2 linked regions of the Beijerinckia sp. 28-YEA-48 genome follow. The protein of the gene in region 2 interacts with the protein of the main gene of each other region in a pairwise test. Links are inferred from orthologs where the notes say so. Each region holds a gene or a part of one and is shown on either strand. Other genes may lie near its edges. The genes, in order: secD and pheT.

What was found.
Region 1: the proteins of pheT (region 2) and secD interact in binary tests that used the Escherichia coli proteins (3 or more experiments, as listed by UniProt). The link is inferred for Beijerinckia sp. 28-YEA-48 from one-to-one orthologs.

Annotation. Positions count from the first base shown.
Region 1 is NZ_FNSI01000001.1:1,929,070-1,945,517, forward strand. Bases 7,062-9,908 are described here. They hold secD (protein translocase subunit SecD), read right to left. Parts: upstream 9,375-9,908; coding sequence 7,749-9,374; downstream 7,062-7,748. Other genes in these bases: secF (protein translocase subunit SecF), read right to left, coding at 7,062-7,731; BLW50_RS09155 (SecDF P1 head subdomain-containing protein), read right to left, coding at 9,413-9,908. In the rest of the region: BLW50_RS09110 (acyl-CoA synthetase), read right to left, coding at 4-1,641; BLW50_RS09115 (hypothetical protein), read left to right, coding at 1,840-2,121; BLW50_RS09120 (DUF1127 domain-containing protein), read left to right, coding at 2,470-2,625; methylenetetrahydrofolate--tRNA-(uracil(54)-C(5))-methyltransferase (FADH(2)-oxidizing) TrmFO, read left to right, coding at 2,781-4,187; BLW50_RS09130 (class I SAM-dependent methyltransferase), read left to right, coding at 4,498-5,541; BLW50_RS09135 (phytoene/squalene synthase family protein), read right to left, coding at 5,474-6,343; BLW50_RS09140 (Mth938-like domain-containing protein), read right to left, coding at 6,351-6,737; more of secF, read right to left, coding at 6,802-7,061; more of BLW50_RS09155, read right to left, coding at 9,909-10,384; preprotein translocase subunit YajC, read right to left, coding at 10,471-10,803; BLW50_RS09165 (ATP-binding protein), read left to right, coding at 11,019-11,897; BLW50_RS09170 (TetR/AcrR family transcriptional regulator), read right to left, coding at 11,894-12,532; BLW50_RS09175 (GFA family protein), read left to right, coding at 12,629-13,180; BLW50_RS09180 (helix-turn-helix domain-containing GNAT family N-acetyltransferase), read left to right, coding at 13,317-14,225; BLW50_RS09185 (SDR family NAD(P)-dependent oxidoreductase), read left to right, coding at 14,258-15,049; BLW50_RS09190 (DMT family transporter), read right to left, coding at 15,051-15,959; BLW50_RS31235 (M23 family metallopeptidase), read right to left, coding at 16,128-16,448. UniProt on the Escherichia coli protein: Part of the Sec protein translocase complex. Interacts with the SecYEG preprotein conducting channel. SecDF uses the proton motive force (PMF) to complete protein translocation after the ATP-dependent function of SecA.
Region 2 is NZ_FNSI01000001.1:4,420,129-4,431,393, reverse strand. Bases 8,248-11,265 are described here. They hold pheT (phenylalanine--tRNA ligase subunit beta), read right to left. Parts: upstream 10,963-11,265; coding sequence 8,533-10,962; downstream 8,248-8,532. Other genes in these bases: pheS (phenylalanine--tRNA ligase subunit alpha), read right to left, coding at 10,973-11,265; BLW50_RS20735 (hypothetical protein), read right to left, coding at 8,248-8,514. In the rest of the region: BLW50_RS20775 (hypothetical protein), read left to right, coding at 1-725; BLW50_RS20770 (methylenetetrahydrofolate reductase), read left to right, coding at 743-1,672; BLW50_RS30760 (hypothetical protein), read left to right, coding at 1,859-2,017; BLW50_RS20760 (acyltransferase family protein), read left to right, coding at 2,017-4,410; BLW50_RS20755 (amino acid ABC transporter ATP-binding protein), read right to left, coding at 4,600-5,337; BLW50_RS20750 (amino acid ABC transporter permease), read right to left, coding at 5,457-6,149; BLW50_RS20745 (amino acid ABC transporter permease), read right to left, coding at 6,149-6,883; BLW50_RS20740 (amino acid ABC transporter substrate-binding protein), read right to left, coding at 6,972-7,874; more of BLW50_RS20735, read right to left, coding at 8,101-8,247.

The sequences.
Region 1 (16,448 bases), 2.5 Mb from region 2 along the record:
GAGTTAGCTGGCGAAAGCCTTGACGCTGCCGACCTGGCTGCGCAGTTGAAACTTCTGGATCTTGCCGGTCGATGTCTTCGGGATGATGCCGAAGACAACCGCCTTGGGCACTTTGAAGCTGGCGAGCTGCGTCTTGCAGAAGGCGATGATCTCCGCCTCAGTGACTGTAGCGCCCTCCTTCACCTCGATAAAGGCGCAGGGCGTCTCGCCCCATTTCGGATCAGGCTTCGCCACGACGGCGGCGACCAAAACGGCGGGATGTTTATAGAGCACATCTTCCACTTCGACCGAAGAGATGTTCTCGCCACCGGAAATGATGATGTCCTTGGAACGGTCGCGGATCAGCACATAGCCGTCGGGGTCGATCACCGCGAGATCGCCGGTGTGGAACCAGCCGCCGGCGAAAGCCTCCTGCGTGGCCTTCTCGTTCTTCAGATAACCGCGCATGACGATATTGCCGCGAAACATGATCTCGCCCATGGTCTCGCCATCGTGCGGAACTTCTTCCATGGTCTGCGGATCGAGCACGGTCATCGCTTGTTGCAAATGATAGGGCACGCCCTGGCGCCGGGCGAGCTTGGCGCGTTCTTCCAGCGGCTGCGCCGCCCAGTCTGGCTGCGGCGAGCAGACGCCGGCCGGACCATAGACTTCGGTGAGACCATAGACATGGGTGAGCTTGATGCCGATGTTCTCGGCGCCAGCGATCACCGCCATCGGCGGCGACGCGCCAGCAACGCTGCCCTTCACCGCACGTGCCTCGCCCTTGCGCGCATCGCTGGCGTTGACCAGCGTGTTGTAGACGATCGGCGCGCCGCACATGTGGGTGACGCCATGGCGGGCCATCAGTTCGAAGATTTTCGCCGCTTCAACCTTGCGCAGGCAGACATTGACGCCAGCCACCGCCGCGATGGTCCAGGGATAGCACCAGCCGTTGCAGTGAAACATCGGCAAGGTCCACAGATAGACCGGATGCGCACCGAGATCCCAAGCGAGCACATTGGACACCGCGTTCAGATAAGCGCCGCGATGGTGATAGACGACGCCTTTCGGATTGCCCGTCGTGCCTGACGTATAGTTCAGCGCCAGCGCGTTCCATTCGTCATCTGGCAGATGCCAACCGAAAGCGGGATCGCCTGTGGCGATGAAATCCTCATAGTCCATTTCGCCAATGGTCTTGCCACCGGAGAAAGCCGGGTCGGCGACATCGATGACGAACGGCTTCACCTTGCTCAGCGCCAGCGCCTGTTCGATCACGGTTGCCAGTTCCGGATCGACGAACACCGCTTTGGCCTCGCCGTGATCGAGCATGAAGGCGATGGCCTCGGGATCAAGACGGGTGATGAGCGTATTGAGTACCGCGCCAATCATGGGCACGCCGAAATGCGCTTCATACATGGCCGGCACATTGGGCAGCATGGCCGCCACCGTATCGCCAGCACCAATGCCGCGCGCCGCCAGCGCCGAAGCGAGACGGCGACAGCGGGCATAGGTGTCACCCCAGGTGAAGGCGCGCGTCTCGTGGACGACGCTTGGTAAATGCGGATGCACCAACGCGGCGCGTTCGAGAAAGCTCAAGGGCGATAGGGGCACATAATTGGCCGGGTTACGATCCAACCCCTTGGAATAGACATGACCAACCATCGTACCGCTCCGCCCTCGATCCTTGCCTCACCAGTCACCAAGACAATGCGAAGTTGCGCGGCAAGTAGCAACAAGAGAGGGCGATGGGGAAAACGCGACGCGTGCTGGCGCGCACATTCTTCCGACCAGACTGTCCTTAAGGTCATTTCATCGCCGGTCGGGAATGTCCGCCGGCCCGGAACAGATCGGGAGAGCGTCATGATCACCAAGAAAACCTTCGCCGCCACCGTCGGCGCCCTGGCCCTGGCCGCGACCTTCGCGGTTTCCTCGACCCCGGCTTCGGCCGGCTGGAAACATCACGGTTATGGCGGCGGTCTCGCCGTCGGCCTGCTCGGCGCGGCTATCGTTGGTGGCGCCATCGCCGCCGCCCAGCCCGCCTATGCCGCTCCGGCCTATGATTGCGAGCTGCGCCAGCGCCCAATCTACAATTCCTGGGGCGAGGTCATCGGTTATCGCCGCCCGGTTCGGGTCTGCTACTGAAAAGACGGCTTAATTTCGACAAGAGCGGGCAACAGATACTTCTTTTGCCCGCTTCTTTTGCTTTCCGATGCCATTTTGACCAGTTTTGTCCCCTTTACGGGCATTTTGCGTCGCGGCAATGCATATAATGCATCTCTTGTTACTAAGTTTGGCCCATTTTAGGCCTGAAAAAAGCAATATGACGGGGTCATGTCACTATTTTTATATATGACAAAATCTAAATTCTGTAACATCATGCGTTAAACGCATATCAGGTAATCAATCTTAGCTATGGCATTGTGCACCGCATCATTCTACATAGAGCTCATGAACGACGGGCTGCAAGCCAGTCCGTCAAGTGAGGATAAGATGACTATCAAGAGCATTGTAGCCTGGGTTGACTCCTGGCGTCGGTATCGGGTCGCGGTGGCCGAGCTTTCGCAGCTCTCGGACCGTGAATTGCATGATCTGGGCATTACCCGCTCCGAAATCCACGCCGTTGCGCGTCAAAGCTCGGGCATCTGATTAGAATTTTGGAATAGCGTGGACGGGCTTCCCCTCCCTCAGCCCCCCACGTTTAAGCGCCCGCCGGACCCTCCCCCGGCGGGCGCATTATTTTTGCACTGCGCAAATCGCTGCAGCCATTGCCCCAGCCTGCCCTCGGCGGCATAACCCGCCCCATGCAAGCACCCCGGCACCCCATTCACATTATCGGCGGCGGTCTCGCCGGATCTGAAGCTGCCTGGCAGGTCGCCCGCCTGGGCGTACCGGTCGTCCTGCACGAAATGCGGCCCGTCCGCCCGACGGATGCCCATGCGACGGACGCTTTGGCGGAACTCGTCTGCTCCAATTCCTTTCGCTCGGACGATGCGGAAATGAACGCCGTCGGCCAGCTGCATTGGGAAATGCGCCAGATGGACTCGCTCGTCATGCGCGCCGCCGACGCCCATCAGGTGCCGGCAGGTGGCGCGCTTGCTGTCGACCGCGATGGCTTCGCCCAAGCGGTGACGCAAGCGATCGCCGCGCAGCCGTTGATTCAGCTGGTGCGCGAGGAAGTGCAGGACATTGCGGCCCAGGACTGGCCTTCGATCCTCATCTGCACCGGCCCGCTCACCTCCCAGGCGTTGGCGCGCAGCATCGGCAAATTGACTGGCGAAACCGAACTCGCCTTTTTCGATGCCATCGCGCCGATCGTGCACCGCGATTCGATCGACATGGGTAAAGCCTGGTTCCAGTCCCGCTACGACAAGGTCGGCCCGGGCGGCACGGGCGCCGACTACATCAACTGCCCGTTGTCGCGCGACGAATACGAAGCCTTCCTTGATGCGGTGATCGCCGGCGACAAAACCAGCTTCAAGGAATGGGAAGGCACGCCCTATTTCGACGGCTGCCTGCCGATCGAAGTGATGGCGGAGCGCGGCCGCGAGACCTTGCGCCATGGCCCGCTCAAGCCCGTCGGCCTGACCAATCCGCACAACCCGACCGTCAAAGCCTATGCCATCGTGCAGCTGCGCCAGGACAATGCGCTGGGTACGCTCTACAACATGGTCGGCTTCCAGACGAAGCTGAAGCATGGCGAGCAGACGCGCATCTTCCGCATGATTCCCGGCCTCGAACAGGCGGAGTTCGCCCGCCTCGGCGGCCTGCACCGCAATACTTTCCTCAATTCACCGAAAGTGCTCGACCCTCTGCTGCGGCTGCAAGCTGATCCCCGCATCCGTTTCGCCGGCCAGATCACCGGCTGCGAAGGTTATGTGGAAAGCGCGGCCATCGGCTTGATCGCTGGTCGCATGGCAGCCGCCGAAGCCCTTGGCCAGATGGCCAAGCTGCCGCCCCCCACCACAGCTATCGGCGCCCTGATCAACCACATCACTGGCGGCCATATCGAGACCATCGACGCGGGCCCGCCCTCCTTCCAGCCGATGAACGTTAATTTCGGACTGTTTCCGCCGATCGAAGCGGCGGTCAAAAGCGCTGATGGCAAGCGATTGCGGGGACCGGAGAAGTCACAGGCGCGCAAGCGCCTGTTGACCGAACGGGCCAAGCGCGATTTGGGAGCTTGGCTGGCGGAACCCGCCACCGTCTGAGGTCTTTCGGCTGTGACAAAGGTCATGTGAAGCGCCGCGGAGCGCCTGGCGTTCACATTAAGGTTAATTGTTTACTACATTTTTAGCGTTATGATTGCGCGCATTAAGACTAACGCCTATGGTTACCAAATAGCGAATTTACCTACTCAAACTTACTGACCATCACCTTGATCAATTGCGAGGCCAGCAATTCAGGTGATCGAAGCCGACGATAGCGGCGATCGTTATCAATCTTTACCCCTCCCCTCATGGGATGGGCCGACCATGTCACTGGACGAGCAGCGGCGCCCGGTACACGAGGAGAAGTTGCATGCCCGTTGCCCAGGCCAAAGACATTTATGCGCTTTTGCGCTGCCCAGGCTGCCATGGTGCCCTGATCACCACTGGCTCCAAATTGCGTTGCGCCGACACCCGTTGCCGGGCCGGCGGTGCCGGCTTCGTCAATGCTGCCCGCCAGCCAGTTCTGGTCGACTTCTCGCGCAGCCTATTCGACGAGCCCGAATTCACTGACGGCCACATACCCGACATCGGCAGCCACACCACGTCGACCTTCGGCATGCTGCGGATGAAACTGCGCGAAGGTCTGTTCGGCACCAATGAGGCCGCGAAGGCCAAGTGCAACGACCTGGTGGCGCGCCTGCGCGGCCGCAAGGATCCGGTGGTGCTCGTGGTTGGTGGCGGCACGGTCGGTTCGGGCATCCAAGCGCTTTATGAGCAGACCGATGTGCGCATCGTTTCAACCGACGTGTTTCCCTCGGCGGTGACGACTTTGATCGCCGATGCTCACCACCTGCCCTTCAAAGATGGCAGTTTCGACGCCATCTGGATTCAGGCCGTGCTCGAACACGTGCTTGAGCCGGAACTCGTCGTCGATGAACTGCATCGCGTGCTCAAGGCCGACGGCTTGGTTTACGCCGACACGCCGTTCATGCAGCAGGTGCATGCTGGCGCCTATGACTTCCAACGCTTCAGCCCGAGCGCGCATCGCTGGCTGTTTCGCCGCTTCAGCGAGATCGATGCCGGCGCTGTCGGCGGTGCTGGTGTATCGCTGCTGTGGTCCTATCGCTATTTCCTGCGCGCTCTCGGGCTCGGCAATAAGTTCGCGACGGCGCTGTCGCTGCCATTCTTCTGGCTGCGCTTCCTCGATCGCTTCACCCGGCGCCGGGAAAATCTCGATGCGGCGAACGGCGTTTATTTCTTCGGCATGAAATCGCAGGTGACCCTGCACCCGAAGGATATCATCGCCTATTATCGGACATCCGGAGAAGCGCCCCGCGCCCGCGCCGTCAACGCGGCAGCCGGCCCGGCCACCGTGCCAGCGCCCATTGCAACCGCCATTGCGGCGGATCAATAAGCGTGCGGAAGGGTTCGTAGCCGCGCTTCTCCATCGCCTTCAGCCAAGGCGAGACGAAAGCAAGCGGCGCGAACACCGGCCGAACTTCATCCGGCACCTGCACCAAACCGGCCCGCGCGGCGGCGAGATGAACGCGAATACGATCGCGCAAATCCGCCAGCGCCAGCCGTAGCGCCGGCGAATCGAGCCCCGCCGTCGCCGCTTCAACCAGCGCGCCATGGCGGCTCAACACGTCGCCTGGCAGATAGCACTGGCCACGAGAAACGTGCCACGGCAGCGCCCGCAACAAACCAGCCATCGCATAGGCGCAACCGGCATGGCCGGCGACTTCGCCGCCACCGGGGTCATGGCCCCCGGCACAGATGATCATGTTCAAGCGAAACAGCGCCGAACAGGTTTCGCCGCAATAGCCTTCCAGATCGTTCAGGCTCGGCATCGGGTCGTCATAGAGATCGAAACGCCGCGCCTCGATCAGATTGAGCAGCGCAGCTCTCGGCAAATTGAACTTCGTGATCGTATCGAGCAGCGCCCGCGACAGCGGATTGGCTTGCGCTTCCCCGTCACGCACACCTTCGATCACCTCGCGCCACCATTGCAGGCGGATTTCACCGAGACGCGGATCGGAGACCGCTTCGCGCGCCCGCGCCACTTCATGGGAGAAGGCATAAAGCGCGTGGATATGCGGCCGATGCTGCGCTGTCACGAAGAGCGACGCCAGCCAGCGGTCGCGATCGCCTGCGCGCAGAGCCTGTTCGCAGGTCGTATAGGCTTCCGCTAGCCCGCTCTCCGATAGTTCGCTCATGACGCACTCATGGCGCAGCGATAAGGGCGGCTGCCACTTTGCGGCGCTCGCCGAGCAAGATGTTGTAGGTCGAAACCGCATGGCCCGTCGCCATCGGATCGAAGCGCAGGCCGCGAGCGCGCAGCGCTTGGCGGATCGCCGGCGGCAGCGGCACCAGCGAACGGCCGGTGCCGATCAGCAGCAGTTCGACTGTCTCCTTCGGCGCGTCAAACACAGGCCGTAAACTGGCGATATCAAGCTCTGAGATGTCATTCACCGTCCAGGCGTGAATGCCTACAGGCGTCGCGATGATGGAGCCGCGATGCGACATGCCGGCGAACTGAAAGCCGCCGGCGCCATAGCCATCTATGATGGCCTCACCCGGGAAGAATCCTTCGTATCGCTGCGTATTCATGCAGACCTCCCGCAGCCGAACGCGCTCAAGCGCGCTCCGGACAAATCGCGTTCCGCAATTTGCCCTAGGGTGTGGTCGCCGGCTGCTTGATGTCGGCCGCGTGGCCCGGCGCGCCAAGATAGATCAGGATCGGCGAGCAGATGAAGATCGACGAATAGGTTGCCACCAGCACGCCCCACATCATGGCGAGCGAGAAGGACTGGATGACGTGACCGCCGAAGAACACCAGGGCGAGCAGCGCCAGCAAAGTGGTCGTCGCCGTCATGATCGTGCGCGACAGAACCGCGTTGATCGACATATCGATGATCTCGGCCATGGTGGAGCGGCGATATTTCTTCATTATCTCACGAATACGGTCGAGCACGACGACGGTTTCGTTGAGAGATAGACCGACCACCGTCAGAATCGCGGCGATAGAAGTGATGTTGAATTCAAGCCGCGTGACGGCGAAGAAGCCGACCGTCAGCAACAAATCGTGCATGGTCGCGATCACGGCCGCGACCGCGAGCTGCCATTCATAGCGGAACCAGAGATAGATCAGAACAGCAACGACGGACAGCACAACGCCAAGCGTTCCCGACTGAACGAGTTCACCGGACACGCGCGGGCCTACCACTTCCGTGCGGCGGAACTCATAAGCATCGCCAAGCGAGGCACGGACCTTGTCGACAGCGTCGCGCTGGCCCTGATCGCCGCCGGGCTGCAGGCGCAGACGCAAGGTCGCATCCTGGCCATCACCGAAGGCCTGAACCTCGACTTCGCCGAGGTTCAGCTTGTCGCCAAGCTGGCGCAACTGCGACAGGTCCATCTGCCCCGACTTGGCGCGCAGCTCCAGCATGGTGCCACCGGAGAAGTCGATGCCGAAGTTAAGGCCGACCGTGAGAAAGGCGACGACCGACAGGATCGACATCAGCGCGGAGAATGGATAGCTCAGGCGCCGCAGGCGCATGAAGCCAAAATGCATGTTGTCGGGGGCGAGACGGAATCGGAACATGTGCGCCTTCTAAAAAACTAGATCGGAATACTGGTCGGCCGTTTCCAGCGGTACCACAGCGCGATCATCATGCGGGTCATCGTCACGGCGGTGACGACGGACGTAATAATGCCGAGGCCGAGCGACACGGCGAAGCCGCGCACGGGTCCCGACCCCAGGAAGTACAGGATCACGGCGGCCACCATCATCGTCGAGTTGGAGTCGATGATCGTGGCGAAAGCGCGATTAAAGCCAGCATCAAGAGCCGAAATGATGGAACGGCCGGATCGCGATTCTTCGCGAATGCGCTCGTAGATGAGCACGTTGGCATCCACCGCCATGCCGATGGTGAGCACGATGCCGGCGATGCCGGGCAGCGTGAGCGTTGCCTGCAACAGGATCAGGCCGGCGAAAATCATGCCTATATGGATGGTCAGCGCCAGATCGGCGAAGATCCCGAACAGGCCATAGGTCATCAACATATAAACAATGACGAGGGCGGCGGCGACATAGGCGGCGCGCTTGCCGGCGTCGATCGAATCCTGACCGAGGCCCGGACCGACGGTGCGTTCTTCGACCACGGTGAGCTTGGCCGGCAGAGCGCCGGCCCGCAGCAGGATCGCCAGGTCGTTGGCCTGCTGCACGGTGAAGCGGCCGGAGATCTGGCCGGAACCACCGGTGATGGCGGTAAGAATGCGCGGCGCCGAGATCACCTTATTGTCGAGGACGATGGCGAACGGCTTGCCGACATTCTGGCTCGTCACCTCGCCGAAGCGCTGGCCGCCACGAATGTTGAAACGGAAGTTCACCACCGGCTCGCCATTGCGCGAGTCGAAGCCAGGCTGCGCGTCGGTGAGGTCTTCACCCTGCACCATGATGCGCTTTTCGACCGGATAGGTGGCGACAACCCGCTCGCTCTTACCGTCAGGCGTGCGCTCATATTCATTGAGCATGTCGACGTCGCCTGGATTGTAGCCAGGGTCGGCAACGAGACGGAATTCCAGCTTCGCCTGCGCCCCGAGCAAGCCGATCAGTCGGCTCGTATCCTGCAAGCCCGGCACCTGCACGAGCACACGGTCAGCGCCTTGACGCTGGATGTTCGGTTCGGTGGTGCCACCGAAGTCGACGCGGCGACGGATGACTTCGATCGTCTGGTCGACAGCGCGGCGAATGCGCTCCTGCGTGCCCGCTTCCGTCATCGACAGAACGATCTGGCCATCGGAATTATCGCGAACGTCGAAAGCCGGCGGCGTAGCCAGGCCCAGCGCGTTGACACCCGCCGGCTGCGCCTGCTGGCGCAGCTTCGTCAGAACGCGAGCGCGTTCGGCCGGGTCGTTGACGCGCAATTGAACCGTACGACCGGAAACGGCGACTGATCCGGCCAGGCTGCGCACGCGCTCCTCGCGGAGGATGCGGCGCACGTCATCGCGCAGATTTTCAAGCTGCGTCTTCAGGATGTCGTTCGAATCAACCTCGAATACGACATGCGCCCCGCCCTGCAGATCGAGGCCGAGCACGATGCCCTGGAACGGCACCCATTTGGGGAGGTGCTTGGCGTATTCGTCACGCGTCTCCTTGCTGAGGAAGCTCGGCGCGATGATGAGGAACGTCAGCACGGTCAACAGAATGACCGAAGCAACTTTCCAGCGGGAGAAGCGAAGCATATTTTCCTGTTCCGGTTAGATACGGGCCTGCGCCCCGGTCATTCCTCGACCACGGTAAGTTTAGCCGGCAAAGCTCCAGCACGCAGCAAGATCGCCAGATCGTTGGCCTGCTGCACGGTGAAGCGGCCGGAAATCTGGCCAGAGCCGCTTGTGATGGCAGTGAGAATGCGTGGGGCCGAAATTACCTTGTTGTCGAGCACCATAACAAAGGGCCTCCCGACATTCTGACTCGTCACTTCACTCAAGCGCTGACCGCCACGAGTGTTGAAACGAAAGTTCACCACCGGCTCGCCATTGCCTGAGTCGAAGCCCTGCTGCGCATCGACAAGGTCTTCGCCCTGCACCATCACAAGCTTCTCGACTGGATAGGTGGTGACGATACGCTCGCCCTTGCCGTCCGGCGTTCGCTCATACTCATTGAGCATGTCAACGTCGGCAGGCTTGTAACCGGGAGTGGCGACAAGGCGGAATTCGAGCTTCGCCTGCATGCCGAGCAGATCAATCAGACGCTTGGTGTCCGGCACGCCAGGCACCTGCACCAGGATGCGGTTAACGCCCTGACGTTCGATGTTCGGCTTCCGCATTTCGCCGGTGCCGGCACGAAGGTAGATGACTTCAATGCTCCGCTCGGCAGCGCGACGGATAAGTTCCTGAGTGCTCGCTTCGGTCACTGCCACAACGACCTGACCGTCGGCATCCTCTCGAACGTCAGGCGTCGGCAGCGCTTCAGCCTTCGCTTTGTCACCGTCGGTCGGCAATGGCTGCTGACTCAGCTTCGTCCGGACACGGGCCCGCTCACTTGGATCGTTGATGCGAAACTGAACCGTGCGGCCAGAAACCGTGAGCGGTCCGGCGAGACTGCGCACACGCTGCTCACGCAAAATCCGGCCTATGTCGCTTTTCAATTGCTCAAGTTGGCCGCGCAGCACATCGTTGGAATCAACTTCGAATACCACCCGTGCCCCCGCCTTCGGGTCGAGCCCGAGAGCGATTTGAGGAAGCGTCAGCACGGTCAGTAGAATGACCGAGGCGACCTTCCGGCGGGAGAAGCGAAGCATATTTTCCTGTTCCGGTTAGATACGGGCCTGCGCCTCGGTTATTCCTTAACCGGCTCGCCCTTGGCGCGCACTTCGGCAATCATCGAACGGACCATGCGGACGCGGGTGTCGGGCGCCAATTCGACTTCGATTTCACTGTCATCGATCACTTTCGTAACCTTGGTGATGAAACCGGCCGAGGTGATGACCGTGTCGCCGCGGCGCACATTCTTGATCATCTCCTGATGGGCCTTCTGGCGCTTCTGCTGCGGGCGCAGGATCAGGAAATACATGATGACCAGGATGATGGCGAAGGGCGCCAACTGGGCGATCATGTCGAACTGGCCGGAGCCGCCGAGAGCCTGGGCATAGGCCGGAGTGATAAAAGACATCGGAAACAAGGCTCCATCGAGCTAGGCGGGCACCGGCGCGAAGCGGCCGGTCATTCGGCGCGGAATATAGCGGCCATCGCCCGTAAAGCAATGCCGGCTCTGCGCTTTCCGAACCCCTCAAATGCCTGTTTCGGCATGGACCTGCCTCATTTCGCAAGCTAAACCGCGCCATCGCCAAAGAAGCTGACTTGCAGGCGCACCACCGGACGGGGCCAATGAGCAATTCTACTGATCGGGAAACACTGTTACCGCTATTGGAGCGGATCGCCGGGGCGCTGGAGCGCCTCGCCCCCAAATCGCAGGATCGGCCCGATCTCGACGCCGCCGACGCCTTTGTCTGGCATGCCTCCGGCCATGTGTTGCAGCCGGTTAAGAAGGTCAATCGGGTCGAAATGGCCCTGCTCAAGGGCGTCGATCGGGTTCGCGATCAGCTTTTCGAGAATACGCTACGTTTCGCCCAGGGCCTGCCGGCCAACAACGCCCTACTCTGGGGCGCTCGCGGCATGGGCAAATCGTCGCTGGTGAAAGCCATCCATGCGCAGATCAATCGCGAACGGCCCGCCGGCACCCACGCACTCAAGCTGGTGGAAATCCATCGCGAGGATATCGAGAGCCTGCCGGCGCTGATGAACATCGTGCGCCAGTCGCCGCAGCAGTTCATCGTCTTCTGCGACGACCTGTCGTTCGACACCGACGACACCTCTTACAAATCGCTGAAAGCGGTGCTCGAAGGCGGCATCGAAGGACGGCCGGACAATGTGGTGTTTTACGCCACCTCCAACCGCCGGCACCTTTTACCCCGCGACATGATGGAGAACGAGCGCTCGACCGCGATCAATCCGCATGAAGCGGTGGAAGAGAAAGTCTCGCTGTCGGATCGTTTCGGCCTGTGGCTCGGCTTTCACAAGTGCAGCCAAGACGACTATCTCGACATGGTGTTCGGCTATGCCAAATACTTCGAGCTTGATTATCCGGCCGAAACCATGCGCGCCGAGGCGCTGGAATGGGCGACGACGCGCGGCGCCCGCTCCGGCCGCACGGCCTGGCAATATATTCAGGATCTCGCTGGCCGCATGGGCAAGAAGACCAACTAAGACGGTTTGCGGGCGCCATAGGCGGACAGAAAAATGCGGACGGCTTCCTTCGCGTGGCCTTCCATCGCGTCCGCCTGTGGTATCGCATCGTCGCCCAGCAGCATGGCATCGTTGGTCATCGCTGCCATGACCAGCCAGTTGAAGAACGAAGCCGCCGCAGGGGCATCATCGATTTTGAGATCGCCGCTCGCCTGATAACGGGTGAAGGACTGTACGAGCCGATTGATGGAGCGCATCGGTCCGCGTTCGTGCAGTGCCCGGCCAAGCTCGGGAAAACGCCCCGCCTCCGCGATCACCAATCGTCGCAGTTGCAGCAGCCGGGGCGTTACGACGATCGAAAGCTGTCGGGTGGCGAAATCGAGAAGGAATTGCTCGATCGGGACGTCGGCGGCCGGATCAGAGACCTGTTCCTGTAATTCGTCGCCGGCCCGGCCGGTCATGCCGCGAACGATATCGAGAAACAGCGCCTCCTTGCTCTGGAAATGCGCATAGACGGTCTGTTTCGACACGTTCGCTGCCGCTGCGATCTCGTCCATGCTGGTGCCGAGGAAGCCTTGCCGGAGAAACAACTCAGCCGCTGCTGCGATGATCGCGCGATGCGTCCGCTCGATGCGTGAAATCGCAACTTTGTTCATGCTCGCCCTACTCTGTGGGCCTTGAGACTACACGCTGCCGATTGACTTATCAAACTGGACGGTCCAGTCTAATTCAAGAGCACCTCAGAGGACGAGATGGCTACTTATCAAACACGGCTTCGCACAGCGGCTTGCACCTGCGGTCAGGTCGCCTTTGAAACCAGCGGCGAGCCGATCGTCACCGCGACCTGCTATTGCACGAGCTGCCAGACCGCCGGCCAGCGTCTGGAAGCTCGTCCCAGCGCGCCTCCGCTTCTCGATGCTGATGGGGGCACCCCTTTCGTGTTGTTCCGCAAGGATCGGATCCGCTGTCTGCGCGGCCAAGCCCATTTGCGGGAACATCGGTTGGCCCCGACGTCCAAGACACGGCGCGTAATCGCCAGTTGCTGCAACACGCCGATGTTCCTGGAATTCAGCGGCGGCCATTGGCTGTCGATTTACAAAGACCGCTTTCCAAAGGCCGAACAGCCGGCGCTTGAAATGCGGACCATGACGCGGGATCGCCGGCCCGCCGTCGCGTTCACCGATGGGCTGCCCAGCTACAAAACCCATTCCGGCCGGTTCATGTGGAAGCTGCTTACGGCCTGGGCGGCCATGGGCTTCCGGGCGCCGAAGATCAACTATGTGAACGGCACGATCGATCCCTGATCCGCGGTGACGGCCTATAGATATAGTTGCGCAGCACAACCATATTGTTGTACAACACAACTATATTGAACAAGAGCCTCCGAACGTGAACACCGATCCATCCTTGGTTGAAGAAATCCGCGCCGTGTCCCGCGCGATGGTGCGCGAGCTGGGCTTCATGGGCGGCGGCAACTTCGCCGGCACAGATCTGTCGCCCTCCGCCGTGCATGCGCTGATCGAGATTGAGAAGGGCGGTGTCACCGCGCGAGATCTCGGCACCCGCCTTCGCCTGGAAAAATCGAGCGTCAGCCGCATGCTGCGCAAACTGGTCGAGTCCCGCGACGTGAAGGAGACGGCCGGAGAAGACGATGGCCGCGTCAAAATCCTGTCCCTGACTCCATCAGGCAAAAAGCAGGTCGCAGCGATTCATGCGTTCGCCCGCGCACAGGTCGCCGATGCGCTTGCGCGGCTCAAACCCGGCCAGGACCGTACCGTTCTGGAAGGACTGCGCCTTTATACCGATGCACTTGATACGCAAGCGAACGGTGGCACTGCCGCTGCGCCCATCGAAATCATAGCGGGTTATCGGCCGGGCCTCATCGCGCGCATCACGCAAATGCACGCGCTCTACTATGCGCGGGAAGTCGGTTTTGGGCAGCGTTTTGAATCGGTTGTGGCGAGTGGTTTAGCTGATTTCTGCAATCGCTCGGAGAGCCCCCGCAACGCGATCTGGACCGCCGTAAAAGAGGGCCAGATCATCGGCTCGATAGCGATCGATGGCGAAGACTTAAATAAAGAAGATCCGGATGCCAACATCGCGCATCTACGCTGGTTCATCGTCGACGACGCAGTGCGCGGCGGTGGCGGCGGCAGAAAGCTGCTCGCAGCCGCCTTGGCTTTCGTGGATGAAAAGGCTTTCGCCGAAACGCATTTATGGACCTTCAGCGGTCTTTCTGCCGCCCGGCGTCTCTACGAAGCGCATGGCTTTGTCTGCGCGGAAGAATGGACCGGCGAGCAATGGGGTAAGGCTGTCCAGGAGCAGCGCTTTGTCAGGCCCCGCCCATGACGAACGCTGCCTCGCCGAACGCCCCTTCCCTTATGGAGCTTGCCGGCCCCACTCCCGTCCGCGCGCCGGCCAGGCGGCTGAAAGGCCGCGTCTGCCTCGTCACCGGCGCCACCCGCGGCATCGGCCGCGCCACGGCCTTGTTGATGGCATCGGAAGGTGCGGCGGCCATCGTCGTCACCGGGCGACGGCGCGAGCTGGGCCAGGCTCTCGCCGAAGATATCCAACGATTGGGCGCGGACAGCCTCTTCGTCACCACGGACGTAAGGCGGGAATCAGACAGTGCCGACATGATCGCGCAGACGATGGCGCGGTTCGGCCGGCTCGATGCCGTATTCAACAACGCGGGTTTTCAGGAGCGGCGCGCGCCGCTCGTTGAGCAAACCGACGACGTCTACGCTGAGGTCTTCGATACGAACGTGCGCGCGGTCTTCCACGCCATGCGCCATGAGATCCCAGCACTGCTCGCCTCGGGCGGCGGCACGATCGTCAACAATACGAGCGTCAGCGGCATGAGGAACCCCAATCCAGGGCTGGCGCTCTACGGGGCGTCCAAGGCGGCGATCATATCCCTGACCCGTGCGGCCGCGATGGAATATGCGCCCTCACGCATTCGCATCAACGCGGTCGCGCCAGGTCGCGTCGTCACCGACATGATGCTGCGTTCAGGCATCGCCGACATGCGAACGGTTGCGGCTGGCCTGCCGCTGCGGCGGATGGGGCATCCGGAGGAAGTTGCCGCCGCCGCCGTCTGGCTGATGTCCGACGAGGCCAGCTACGTGGTCGGACATGTTCTGGCCACCGATGGCGGCTTTCTCGCCGGGTAGCCTATTTCACCACCGGCTTTGCCGCCTTGCGCGGCCAGCTCACCAGGAGCAGACCGGCGATCAGCAAAGCCACCGCCAGCGCGAATTGCGGTGGCAGCGGATCGCCCATGATGGCCCAGCCAGCGACAACGCCCAGCACCGGCGTCAAGAAGGTGAGCGCCGACAGCTCGGCGGCACGATAGTGCGAGACCAGCCACATCCAGCCCATGAAGGTGATCGCGGCGACCCAGATCGTCTGATAGGCCAGCGACGCATAGGCCAGAGCCGAGATGGAAAAGCTCGGCGTTTCACCTTTCAGTAAAGCTGCAAGAACCAGAAAAAATGACGACACTGCAAGCTGATAGAGCAAAATCTTCGAAGCTGGCGCGAATCTCAGTTTGGTCCCTTTGATGATCAGCGTGGTGATCGCCCAGCCAATTCCCGCCAGCAGACACAGCACATCGCCGATCAGCATTTCCTTTGAGACGCTGAACGAGACGCTCAGCGCCAAGGCGACACCGATGAAAGCCAGAGCCAGACCGACCCATTGCGACGGGCGCAGGCGCTCGTCGGGTGCGACCCAGATGATGCCAAGAGAGACGAAGAGCGGCGCCGTATAGATGAACAGGATGGCGTGGCTCGCCGTTGTCCATTGCAGGCCGAGAAACAGCAACAGGAATTCCAGGGCGAAGAACGCGCCAGCCACCAGGCCGCTGACAAGCGTGCCGTCACGGCGAAACACGTCCGGCTGCCGCAGCCACATCCAGGTGGCGACAACGATACAGGCGCCGACTGAGCGAACCGAGGCTTGCGTCAACGCCGGCACTTCCGGCATGGCCAGTTTGGCCGCCACCTGTTGCACCGACCAGGACAAACAAAAACCAAGGGTCAGCAACAGACCGAGGCGGTCGAGAGAGCGGGACGCGGACATGATTCTGATTCACCTCTGTCACCGGACGCTGCACGGCGACTAGAAATTAGGCAACATCAGATTCCGCAGGTCGCGAATGCAAAAAGGCGGCGAGGCCTTTCCTTGGACCCCGCCGCCCTTTTTGGCCCGGTGCACGTGTCTCGCGGCAGCCGGAACAAACGTTTTGCTTTACAGGCCCGCCAGATAACCCGACGGATCAACTGGCGTGGAGCCCTTACGCAATTCAAAGTGCAGTTGCGGCGACGAGACGTTGCCCGACTGGCCGGACGTGGCGATGGTCTGCCCACGCTTGACCGCTTCGCCGCGCTTCACGCTCAGCTGGCCATTGTGCGCATAGGCCGAGACGAAGCCGTTGGGATGGCGGATCAGAACCAGGTTGCCATAGCCCTTCAGCTCGCTGCCGGCATAGGCGACCACGCCGCCTTCCGCCGCTTTCACAGCGGTGCCTTCCGGCACGGCGATGTTAATGCCGTCGTTGCCACCAGCCTT
Region 2 (11,265 bases):
AGCTGACGGGCGACACCGCCCATACGTTCGACAAGCAGATCACCGATCTGGAACCGTTCCTGGCGCAGAACTGGAACGCCCGCACCAGCCCGCGTACCGGCAATTCGGTTTATGATCGGCCGGTGGTCCTGGTGCTCTATCGCGACGACCACAAATTCGCGCTCGATCCGATCATTCCGCGTCTCGGCCAGACGCCGGCCGATTACGATCTCGTCATTGCCTCGCAGCCCTATCGCGCCCGCGCCAGCGTCGAGTTCAAGGCCAAGCGCGTGATCGCGCCGCTGACGCGCGCGCTGCGCCCCGGCGGTCGCCTCATCGGCATCCATTCCTGCGGCAATGATCCAGGCATGGAAATCATCGACAAGGTCTGGCCCAACGATAATCCGTTCACTACCAATAACCGTCACGACCTCTTGAAACAGGTGAAACACGAGTTGGGGCCGGCGGCGCGCGATTACAATTTCAACGCCAATGCCGACGGCAAATCGCTGTTTCAATATCACATGCACACTCTGCCGACCGAGGTGGAAGGCGCGTCGATTGGTACGTCGACATTGTTCGCGGCCTGGAACGCGGCGATCTATGTCGCGCAAGTCGAAGACGATCGCTTAGGTCCCGTTGTCGCCAACGACGCTTATCTTGAAGCGACGCGAGACGTTCTGCGTAAGAACAACGGCCTGTGGTTCTACGATGAATCCTATGTGATCTCGAAGCGGCGCGATTAGCGTAGCGGAGTTCGAACATGAGCACGGCTCCCGTTGCGGCAAAGCCTCCCGATCCGATCGACGCCACCGTCGACCAGATCGCGGCCTTCATGCGCGATTGTTCCTTCGAGGCGACGCGTCCCTCCGCCGGCGACGTCGCAGCGCTAGGCAAGACGCTGGCGCCCGGCACGCAGGTCTATCTGACCATGCTGCCGCATCGTCCGCTCGACGAAATGATGGCCGCCGCCGTGGCCATCCGCCAGGCCGGGCTTGAGCCGGTGCCGCATCTGTCGGCGCGGCACTTCCCGCGTTTCGATGTGCTCGAGCGTCATGTCGGCCGCATGGTCGATGAAGCCGGCGTGCGCACGGCGCTGCTCATTGGCGGTGACGCGGAACACGGTGTCGGCGAAATCCAGACGGCGTTGTCGGTGATCGAGAACGGCTTGTTCCAGCGCCGGGGCTTGAAAGCCATCGGCCTGCCCGGCTTCCCCGATGGCCATCCGGCCATGGGTGAAGACGAGATCGAGGCCAATTTGGTCACCAAGCTCGCCGCCGCCCAGCAGGCCGGCCTTGAGCCGCATATCGTCACGCAATTCTGCTTCGATTCCCGTTCCATCATCGCCTGGCTGCATTGGCTGCGCCAACGTGGCGTGCATGCGCCCGTCCGGGTTGGCCTCGCTGGCCCGACCAGCCTGATGACCTGGCTCAACTATGCCCGCAAATGTGGCGTGAAGGCCTCCGCCGAGGCTTTGGCCTCCCGCAGCGGCCTGGTTCGCCATGCTTTCAAGGCGGTTTCGCCCGATCCGATCATCCGCACTATCGCGGCGGCGGTCGCTGCCAAGCAGATCGACGGCGTCACGCCGCATTTGTTCGCTTTCGGCGGCATTGGGGCCACCGCCAAATGGGTCCAGCCGGCCATATCAGGCGCGATCAGGCTGAATAAGGACGGTGGTTTCGATCCGGCCTGACGCTGGCCCGGTTCGGCTAGCCTTGGCGCGCGACTTTCACGGGGCAGAACCGCGTTCCCATCGACGCGATTCTGCCTCGAATTGCTATTTTGACGCGTCTTTGTGGCGTTTGACGATTCCGTCAAACTGCAAAACGCTATATTGAAAGCCGCGTTCAGGCCGCCTGTCGGCCTGCCGGAGCGGCCGTTGCACCCATTTCAGATCTTTTGGCAGACCTATGGACATAATTTGCGCGGCAGCCTGTTCGCTGCCGTGGTCCTTGTCGCCCTGCTCTATGCGATCATTTTCGTCCTGGTCAGCGGCCAGATCGATGTGCCCTTCCTCTACAGCAATCCCGGCCGCTGATGCACAGGCTCGCGTCGCTTGATCTGTTGCGTGGTGTCGCGGCCCTCGCGGTCGCGATCCCCCATTATGTGATGCTCGGCTCGACCGATTGGCCGGTGGCCAATGTCATCTCCATCCTGGCGGTGGAGATTTTCTTCGTGTTGAGCGGCTTCGTGCTGGCGCCGCAGCTCATTCATTGCGCCACCTCCTCGCATCTGGCCGACACTTGGATCTTCCTGATCCGGCGCTGGATGCGCACCATCCCGCCCTATCTCGTCGCCTTGATCACGCTTACCGTGGTCAGCGGCAATCTCGGCGCCGCCTCGTTTCCGCAATATCTGTTCTACATCCAGAATCTGTTCCGGCCACTGTCCGACGCGCAGGATTATTTCGCCGTCGCCTGGAGCCTGTCGGTCGAGGAATGTTTCTATGTGGTCGCGGCGGTGATCGTCGTCGCCGCCAATGTCGCCCGCTTGCGGGCGCGCGGCTTCATCACCTTGATGGTGCTGCTGGCTGTCGCCAGCGCCGTGGCGCGCTCGGTCTTCGGCGATTTCAGCCATTGGGATGCGGACGTGCGCCGCGTCACTCTGTTCCGGCTGGATGCGATTGCCTTCGGCTTCCTGCTTTATTGCGCCATCGATCCGATCGACAAGGCACTGCGTCGCTTTGGCGGCGTGCTGTCGATCGTCATCGCGCTTGCCGCCGCGGCCCTCGCTGGCGTTATCGGCTGGCAGGCCACGGTCGATACCAACCGCATCGCGCAAGAGCTTTACCCCTTCGCGGCAGCGCTTCTGGGCGCCAGCGTCATCGTCACGCTCTATGTCTATCGCGCGGCCTTCAATCGGTTGGCTTGGATCGCCGAGCCCTGCTTCTTCCTCGGCAAGGTCTCCTACACGATCTACCTGTTCCACACCCTGGCGATCCTGCTGCTGCGCCCGAGCGTTGCGCATCTGCCGCTCACCGTGCAGCTCGTTCTCTACGTCGTTGTTCTCGTCGCCTTCTGCGCCATTTTCTTCTTCGCTTTCGAAGGTCCGATTCTGGCGGCACGCCCGCATTATCTTGGCCGTGGCCGCGCGGCTGTGGCGATGGTCGCCAAGGCCAGGCGCCCGGCCACGCCCTGGCTGGCGCTGCTGTTGACATTGGTTGGCTTCGTCATCGCGGCGATCGCGACGCGCTATTTCTTCTTCGAGGCTTGGCGTGTTTCGTTCTATCTCGCCTTGCTCGTTTTCCTCGGCCTGTTCACCGCCTTGTTGATGCTGAGCGGGCTCTGGCGTTTCGGACTGGCGCGCACCGGCGCGCTGACCCTGTTGCTGTTTGCCGTTCTGCTGCCTATGGCCGACGCCTATTTCGCCCGCACCTCGGTCGGCGCGGTGCTGACGCGCGCTGAGCCCGTCTATTCCTTCCGCGACGCCAAGGGCGATCCCGATGCCTTCCGCATGTGGTGGGCGCAATATGTCGCCGAATGGGGCCGCGGCGTTCTGGCCAAAATCCAGGCGCCCGATCCGAAGGGCGAATTGCCCTTCATTCTTGAGCCCAATGCGCGCGGCCAGTTCTTCGATGCTGACGTGCCGATCAACAATCTCGGCTTCCGTGGCGCCGACATGACGGCCGACAAGGGCAATCGCTATCGCATCTTCGTCGTCGGCGAATCGCCGGTGTTCGGCACCATGTTCCGCCGTGGCGAGACCACCTGGCCGGAAGTGCTGCAGAAGCAGCTCAGTACGCGGCTTGTCTGCGAACGTCCAATCGAAGTCATCAACGCCGGCGTGCCGGCTGCCGGCCTCTCCGACAATCTGCAACGCGTCAAGCGTTTCATCCTGCCGCTGCATCCCGACATGGTGATTTCCTATCACGGCTATAACGGGCTCGCGATCGTCGATCCGCAAATCGCCGCCATGCCGCGACAGCCGGTTTTTCACATGCGCGGATCGCCGCTGCTGGGCGAAGCCAGCTTCCGCATTGCCATGCAGGGCTATCAGGCACGCCTCGAAGACTATAATCGCACGCCGAAGCAGACGCAGTTCCTCGACACCTACGACAAGCTCTATTCGGAGCTGGTGAAAATGGGCGTCGACAACGGTTTCCGCGTCGTGCTCGCCAATCTTTCCGCCGTCGTCAACGAAAGTTCGCCGCACGAAGTGATCGATTTCTACGGCCGCGTCTTCCAGCCGATCGAGCGCATTCTGCCGGCCATCGCCGCGCATAACCGCATGGTGGAAGCCGTGGCCAAGCGCACCGGGACGCCCTTCGTTGATACGCGCCCGCATCTCGATGGTGAGTGGGATAAGGATCTGTTCGTCGATATCGTCCACTTCACCCAGAAGGGCTCGGACATCATCGCCACGACCATGTTCGATAAGCTGGCGAGCGAGCTGGGGCGTGATCCGACGATGAACTGCAAGCCGGTGAATTAGACGCGCGTACTACAATCTTGGTGTCATACCGGACGCCGCAGGCGATCCGGTATCCAGGGGCAAACGGTAGAGCCTCGGCCGGCATCGATACGTGTTCTACAAACCACGATGAGCATGGCGTCGCTCACCCCTGGTTTCCGGATCACGCTGCGCGTGTACGGGATGACACCAAGGTCGCGGCCTAAGCCCTCAATGCGGCAGGATCTTATTGAGGAATTCCCGTGTGCGCGGTTGCCGGGCCTCGATATTGTCGAAGAACTCATCCTTGCTGGTATCTTCGAGAATATGGCCACCGACATCCATGAAAATGACGCGATTGGAGACCTTGCGGGCAAAGCCCATCTCATGGGTCACAACCATCATCGTCATGCCTTCGGCGGCCAGGCCGACCATGACGTCGAGCACTTCCCCCACCATCTCGGGATCGAGCGCTGAAGTGGGTTCATCGAACAGCATGACGATCGGATCCATCGACAGCGCGCGGGCGATGGCGACGCGTTGCTGCTGGCCGCCGGAGAGTTGTCCGGGAAATTTGTTTTTGTGATCCGTGAGGCCGACACGCTCAAGCATTTTGAGGCCGCGTTGCTTGGCCTCGTCCTGGCCCCGCCCCAGAACCTTCATCTGCGCGATGGTCAGATTGTCGGTGACGGTGAGATGCGGAAACAGCTCGAAATGCTGAAACACCATGCCGACCCGGCTACGCAGCTTCGGCAAATCGGTGGCCTTGTCATGGACAGGCGAACCATCAACCCAGATCTCGCCTTTCTGGATCGGTTCAAGCGCGTTGATGGTCTTGATCAGCGTCGATTTGCCTGATCCCGAGGGGCCGCAGACGACCACGACCTCGCCCTTGTTGATGTTGACCGAGCAGTCATCGAGGACCTGCGTCGCGCCATACCATTTGGAAACGTTCTTCATCTCGATCATGACAGTCGACGTCCCTCACATAGCGTTTTGCAGTTTGACTTAGTCAAACGCCACAAAGACGCGTCAAAACAAAGGTACTAAGCAAAATTGCGTTTCTGTCGAAACGCAATTTGCTCTAGTCAGCGCACGATGCGGATCTTCTCGTTCAAGCTCTTGACCAACATGGAAAGCGAAAACGAGATGATAAAATAGACGACGGCGGCGAGCAGATAGGTCTCGACGCGCCGTCCGAACGTGTTGCCCATGATCTCGAAGCCTTTGAGGATGTCGTAGGCGCCGATGGCATAGACCAAGGACGTATCCTGAAAAAGCACGATGGTCTGGGTGAGGAAGACCGGCAGCATGTTGCGGACTGCCTGCGGCAGAACGATGTAACGCATGTTCTGCGCATAGGTCATGCCAAGCGCCTGGCCGGCCATGCTTTGACCGCGTGGTAGGGATTGAATGCCCGCGCGCACGATCTCGCTGAAGAAGGCGGCTTCGAAAATGATGAATGTGATAAGCGCGCAAATCTCGGCGCGATATTTCTGACCGATGCCCGCCGGGAACAAATTATAAAAGGCCGATGGCATCAGCAGGAAGAACCACAGGATGACCATCACCAGCGGGATGCTGCGCATCAGGTTCACATACCAGATCGCCGCATATTCCAACGGCTTGATCCCGGACAGACGCATCAAGGCGATGATCGTGCCCAGGGTTATGCCGCCAATCGTGGCGGCGATCGTCAGGCCGACGCTGAAATAGAGGCCGCTGAGCAAATAGGCGGATATGTTCGCCCAGGTGTAGAAGGAAAAATCCAGCGCCTGCATTAATGAGCTCCCTGGTCTTGCGAGAAGAGACCGGGAACGCGCATCCGCCTTTCGATCATGGACATGATCAAGCTGATCGCCAAAGCGGTGATGACATAGAGAATGGTTGCGGCCAGATAAACTTCAATGCCGCGCGAGGTTTCTTCCTGCGTCTGCATGGCGAAACTGATCAGCTCTGGAATCGACACGGCGAAAGCCACGGAAGAATTCTTGACGATATTCATCGCTTCGCTGGTCAGCGGCGGAATGATGATGCGAAACGTCTGCGGTAAAATCACATAGCGGTAGGTTTGAAACTGGGTAAATCCCATGGCGAGCGCGGCTTGGCTCTGCCCGCGCGGCAGTGCCTGGATGCCGGCGCGCACCTGCTCGGCGATGCGGGAGGAAGTGAAAAAGCCAAGGGCGCAACAGGCCAGAACGAAGCTGGGAACGCCTTTCATGCCCGGAACGATTTCCGAAATGACGAAGAACCAGAGGAAGAGCTGCACGAGCACGGGAATATTGCGGAACAGTTCCACCCAGGCATTGGCGAGCGCCGAGACGACCCGATGCTGCGAGACCGTGCGCAAGGTGCCGACCAGGCAGCCGATTACCAGTGCGATGACCAGGGACACAGCCGCGACCGAGACCGTGTAGCCCCAGGCGGAAAACATCCATTGCCAGTAAGTGACGCCGTCTCCCCGGTCATCCCAGAGGAATTGCCAGCGATCCCAGACATCCTGCCAATACGCCATGAAAACCTGCCAGCTCGAACCGCGCGACGCCTTTGTTCAGCGCCGAAGAGACATCAGGCACGGCGCAAGCCGTGCCTGATAGAAGGGCTCATTCACCAGGCTGTTTGTAGTCTTCGGTGGGTTTGTCGTTGGGATTGGCCCAGGCCTCTTTCGTGGCGTCGGAGGCCGGCATGTTCAAGGTGACATTGTTTGGCGGGATCGGCTGCATGAACCATTTGTCATAGAGCTTGGCGATCGTTCCAGCCTTGATCTGTTCGGCGATGCTCTCGTCGACGGCTTTCTTGAACTCCGGATCGTTCTTGCGGATCATGATCGCGATCGGCTCGACGGCCAGCACCTCGGGCAGAATTTTGTAGTCTTTCGGGTTCTGCGCCCGCGCGATGTTCGCGGCGAGGATCGAGGCATCCATGACGAAGGCGTCGGCGCGTCCGCTCTGCAACAGCAGGAAGCTGTCGGCGTGGTCCTTGCCGAAGACCTCGCTAAACTTGAGATCCTTGCCTCTCTTGTTCTTGCGCAGCGTTTGTACGGATGTGGTTCCCGTCGTGGTGGCCACCGTCTTGCCGTTCAGATCCTCCAGCTTTCCGATGTTTGAGCTGGCTTTGACGGCGATCTTGATTTCCTCGATATAGACGGTCGTGGCAAAATCGACGTCACGAGCACGGGCCGTGTTGTTCGTCGTCGAGCCGCATTCCAAATCGACCGTACCGTTCTGCACCAGTGGCACGCGGTTCTGCGAGGTCACGGGCTGGTAGCGGATGTCCAGTTTTGGGAGACCCAGCTTCTTCTTGATATCGGCGATAATGTTCTGGCAGACGTCGTAGTGATAGCCGGTGTAGACGCCATTGCCCAACGTATAGGCCAACCCTGAGGATTCTCTCACGCCTTGGGTCACGATGCCGCTGGATTTGATCTTATCTAAGGTGCCGTCGGCCTGTGCCGCCGCTCCCATGGCAGCAAAGGCTATGGTCGCTGCGATCAGAACTTTCCTCATCCGAACCTCCATTTCACGGACGTGACTATGGGTGCATACGGGCAATTTGAAAAGCGGCGACATCACAGTTGCGACGCGACACGTCGATGTCCCGGCTTTCCCCCTGTCATCAACGCACGACCGGGCCACATGTTTCCCAGTCTGGGGCATGGCTGATCCCGCGTCACACTGCCGGTGTATTGGGCATGATACGAAAGGCTACAGCCGAGATTGCGCCGCGCTGATCCTACCGCCGCTGCGGCATGACGATCTGGAAGCGCAGACGGCCGCCTTTGAGCTGTGTCACGACGACGGTGCTTCCGTTGCCGCGCAGACCCCGATAACCAAGGTTTCGGCGGCCGCTGGCACGCCTTGCGCGCGTGCCACTTCCTTCGCGGACACTTCGGGCATTTGGGGCAGTCGACGCGCCAGCCCGGGGCGGCGCGTCGACCGCATCGGGATAGGCGGTGCTGCCAGATGGAACATGCTGGCCACGCTTCGGTCCGAAGGAGGCCAGGCATTTGTTGTAGGCGTCGTCGTTCGTCAGCTTGTCACAATCGGTCGGCGAGCGCTGGGCCAAGGCGGCTTGTGGCGTCAAGAGAACGCAGGCCGTCAAACCGCAAGCCAGAACACCTGTAACGATGAAGGCCGCGATCCGCATTCAGCTCAGCCTCGCCAATCAGCCTCGTAACGTGGCTCCAGTTTTCTTCGCCACTTCGGCGACGATCCGGCCGGCAACCTCTTCGATCTCGGCGTCCGTCAAAGTCTTCTCGCGCGGCTGCAAGGTGACGGTGACACCGACCGATTTGCGGCCTTCGGGAATACCAGCGCCTTCATAGATGTCGAAGACGTTGAGCCCCGAGATGAGCACCTTTTCCGCTGCCTGAACAGCGCGCAGGATATCAGCCGATTTGACATTACGATCGACAATGAAGGCGAAATCGCGTTCCAGCGGCATGAAATCCGACAGTTCGAGCTTCGCTTTCACCTTGGTCGGCTTGGCGCGCGGCGCCGGCAGATCATCGAGAATGATCTCGAAGCCCGCCACCGGGCCGGCCACATCGAGCATTTCGAGCACGCGCGGGTGGAATTCGCCGAACCAGCCGATCACGTTCTTCGGTCCAAACTGCATCGTGCCGGAACGGCCGGGGTGCAACCATGCGGGAACATTGGCTTGCCCGCCGGAGACGATGTTGAGGCCGCCGAGCGGCACGCCGAGTGCCGCCAGCATCGCCATGGCATCGGCCTTGGCGTCGAACACGCTGACGCTGGTCGCCTTGGCGCTCCACTGCCGGCCGCTGCCGCCGCGCCGCACTGTGGCGGCGGCCATACGCTGATCCTTTTCGCCATCGCCCTTGAAGATCTGGCCGACTTCGAACAGCGCCACATCACCGAAGCCGCGATCGGCATTGCGCTGCGCCGCCTTCAACAGGCCGGGCAGCAGTGACGGGCGCATATCGGAAAGATCGGAAGCGATCGGATTGGCCAACGCCAATGCCGGCTGTCCGCCGCCAAAAGCTTCCGCCTGTTCCTTGCTGACGAAGGACCAGGTGATCGCTTCGACCAGGCCTTGCGATGCGAGCGCGCGCCGCGCCTGGCGCGTGCGCTTCTGCAGCAGCGTCAGAATCGGCTTGGCAACGGCGGCATCGAGGCGTGGCAGCGGCACGGAGGCGACATTGTCGACCCCGGCGATGCGCACGATTTCTTCGGCGATGTCGGCTTTGCCTTCCACGTCAGGCCGCCATGACGGTACCTTGACGATGATACGGTCGGCATTGGTCGACTGGCTGATAACGCCGAACCCGAGCTTCTCCAGGGTGCGGATCATTTCCGGGGAGTCGAGTTCGAGGCCGGTCAGCCTCTGCACTTCGCTCAACGGGAAGTCGATGGCGGTGTCGCTTTTCGGCTGTTCGCCGGCAACGATCAGTTCCGATGGTGTGCCGCCGCAGAACTGCATCACCAGTTTGGTGGCGAGCTCGGCGCCGGGCACGCAGAAGGCCGGATCGACGCCGCGCTCGAAACGATAGCGCGCATCGGTGACGATGCCGAGCGTGCGGCCGGAACGAGCGATGTTCATCGGATCCCACAGCGCTGATTCGATCAGCACGTCGGTGGTGGCGTCGTCGCAACCCGACTGTTCGCCGCCCATGATGCCGGCGATCGATTCGACGCCCTTGTCATCGGCGATGACGACCGTGTCGCTCCTCAGCTGATAGGTCTTGCCGTCGAGCGCCAGAACCTCTTCGCCATCCTTGGCGCGGCGCACGGTGAGATTGCCGCTCACCTTCTTGGCGTCGAACACATGCAGCGGCCGGCCGCGATCGAAGGTGACGTAATTGGTGATGTCGACCAGCGCATTGATCGGACGCAGGCCGATGCCCTTCAGGCGCTGCTGCATCCACTCGGGCGAGGGGCCGTTCTTGACGCCGCGCACCAGCCGCAAGGCGAACAGCGGCGCCAGATGCTTATCTTCGGCCGCGAAGTCGAGCGTCACATTCACCGGACAAGGGAAGCTGCCATCGGCGGGCTTGATCGCGTGATCCTTCAACGTGCCCAGGCCAGCGGCTGCCAGATCACGGGCGATGCCGTGCACGCCGGTGGCATCAGGCCGGTTCGGCGTCAGATTGATCTCGATCATCGGATCGCCGAGCTTGGCATAGTCGACATAGCGCGTGCCGACCGGCGCATCTTCGGGCAGATCAATGATGCCGTCATGATCGCTCGACAGCTGCAATTCGGCCGCCGAACACAGCATGCCGTTTGATTCGACGCCGCGAATCACGCCCTTGCCGAGCGTGATGTCCTTGCCGGGAATGTAAGTGCCCGGCGGGGAGAACACGCTCTTCATGCCGGTGCGCGCATTGGGCGCGCCGCACACCACCTGCACCGGCGTGCCGGAGCCGGTGTCGACCATGCAGACGCGCAGACGGTCAGCATTGGGGTGCTGCTTGGCTTCGATCACGTAAGCGATCGTGAAGTCTTTCAGCTTTTCGGTGGGGTCGACCACATGTTCGACCTCAAGGCCGATGCGCGTCAGCGTCTCGACGATCTCGTTAAGAGAGGCCGTGGTGTCGAGATGATCCTTGAGCCAGGAGAGGGTGAATTTCATGGGTCTCTCCTTAAGCGCTCAGGCCGCCGGCCAGGCTCGGCAGATCGAGTGGCTTGAAGCCGTAGTGCGACAGCCAACGGACATCGCCTTCGAAGAAAGGTCGCAGGTCAGGCATGCCGTATTTGAGCATGGCGATGCGATCGATGCCCATGCCCCAGGCAAAGCCCTGGTAGACATCGGGATCGAGGCCGCAATTGCGCAGCACGTTCGGATGCACCATGCCGCAGCCGAGAATCTCCAGCCAATCCTCGCCTTCGCCGAAGCGGATTTCGCCGCCCGAGCGCCGGCACTGAATGTCGACTT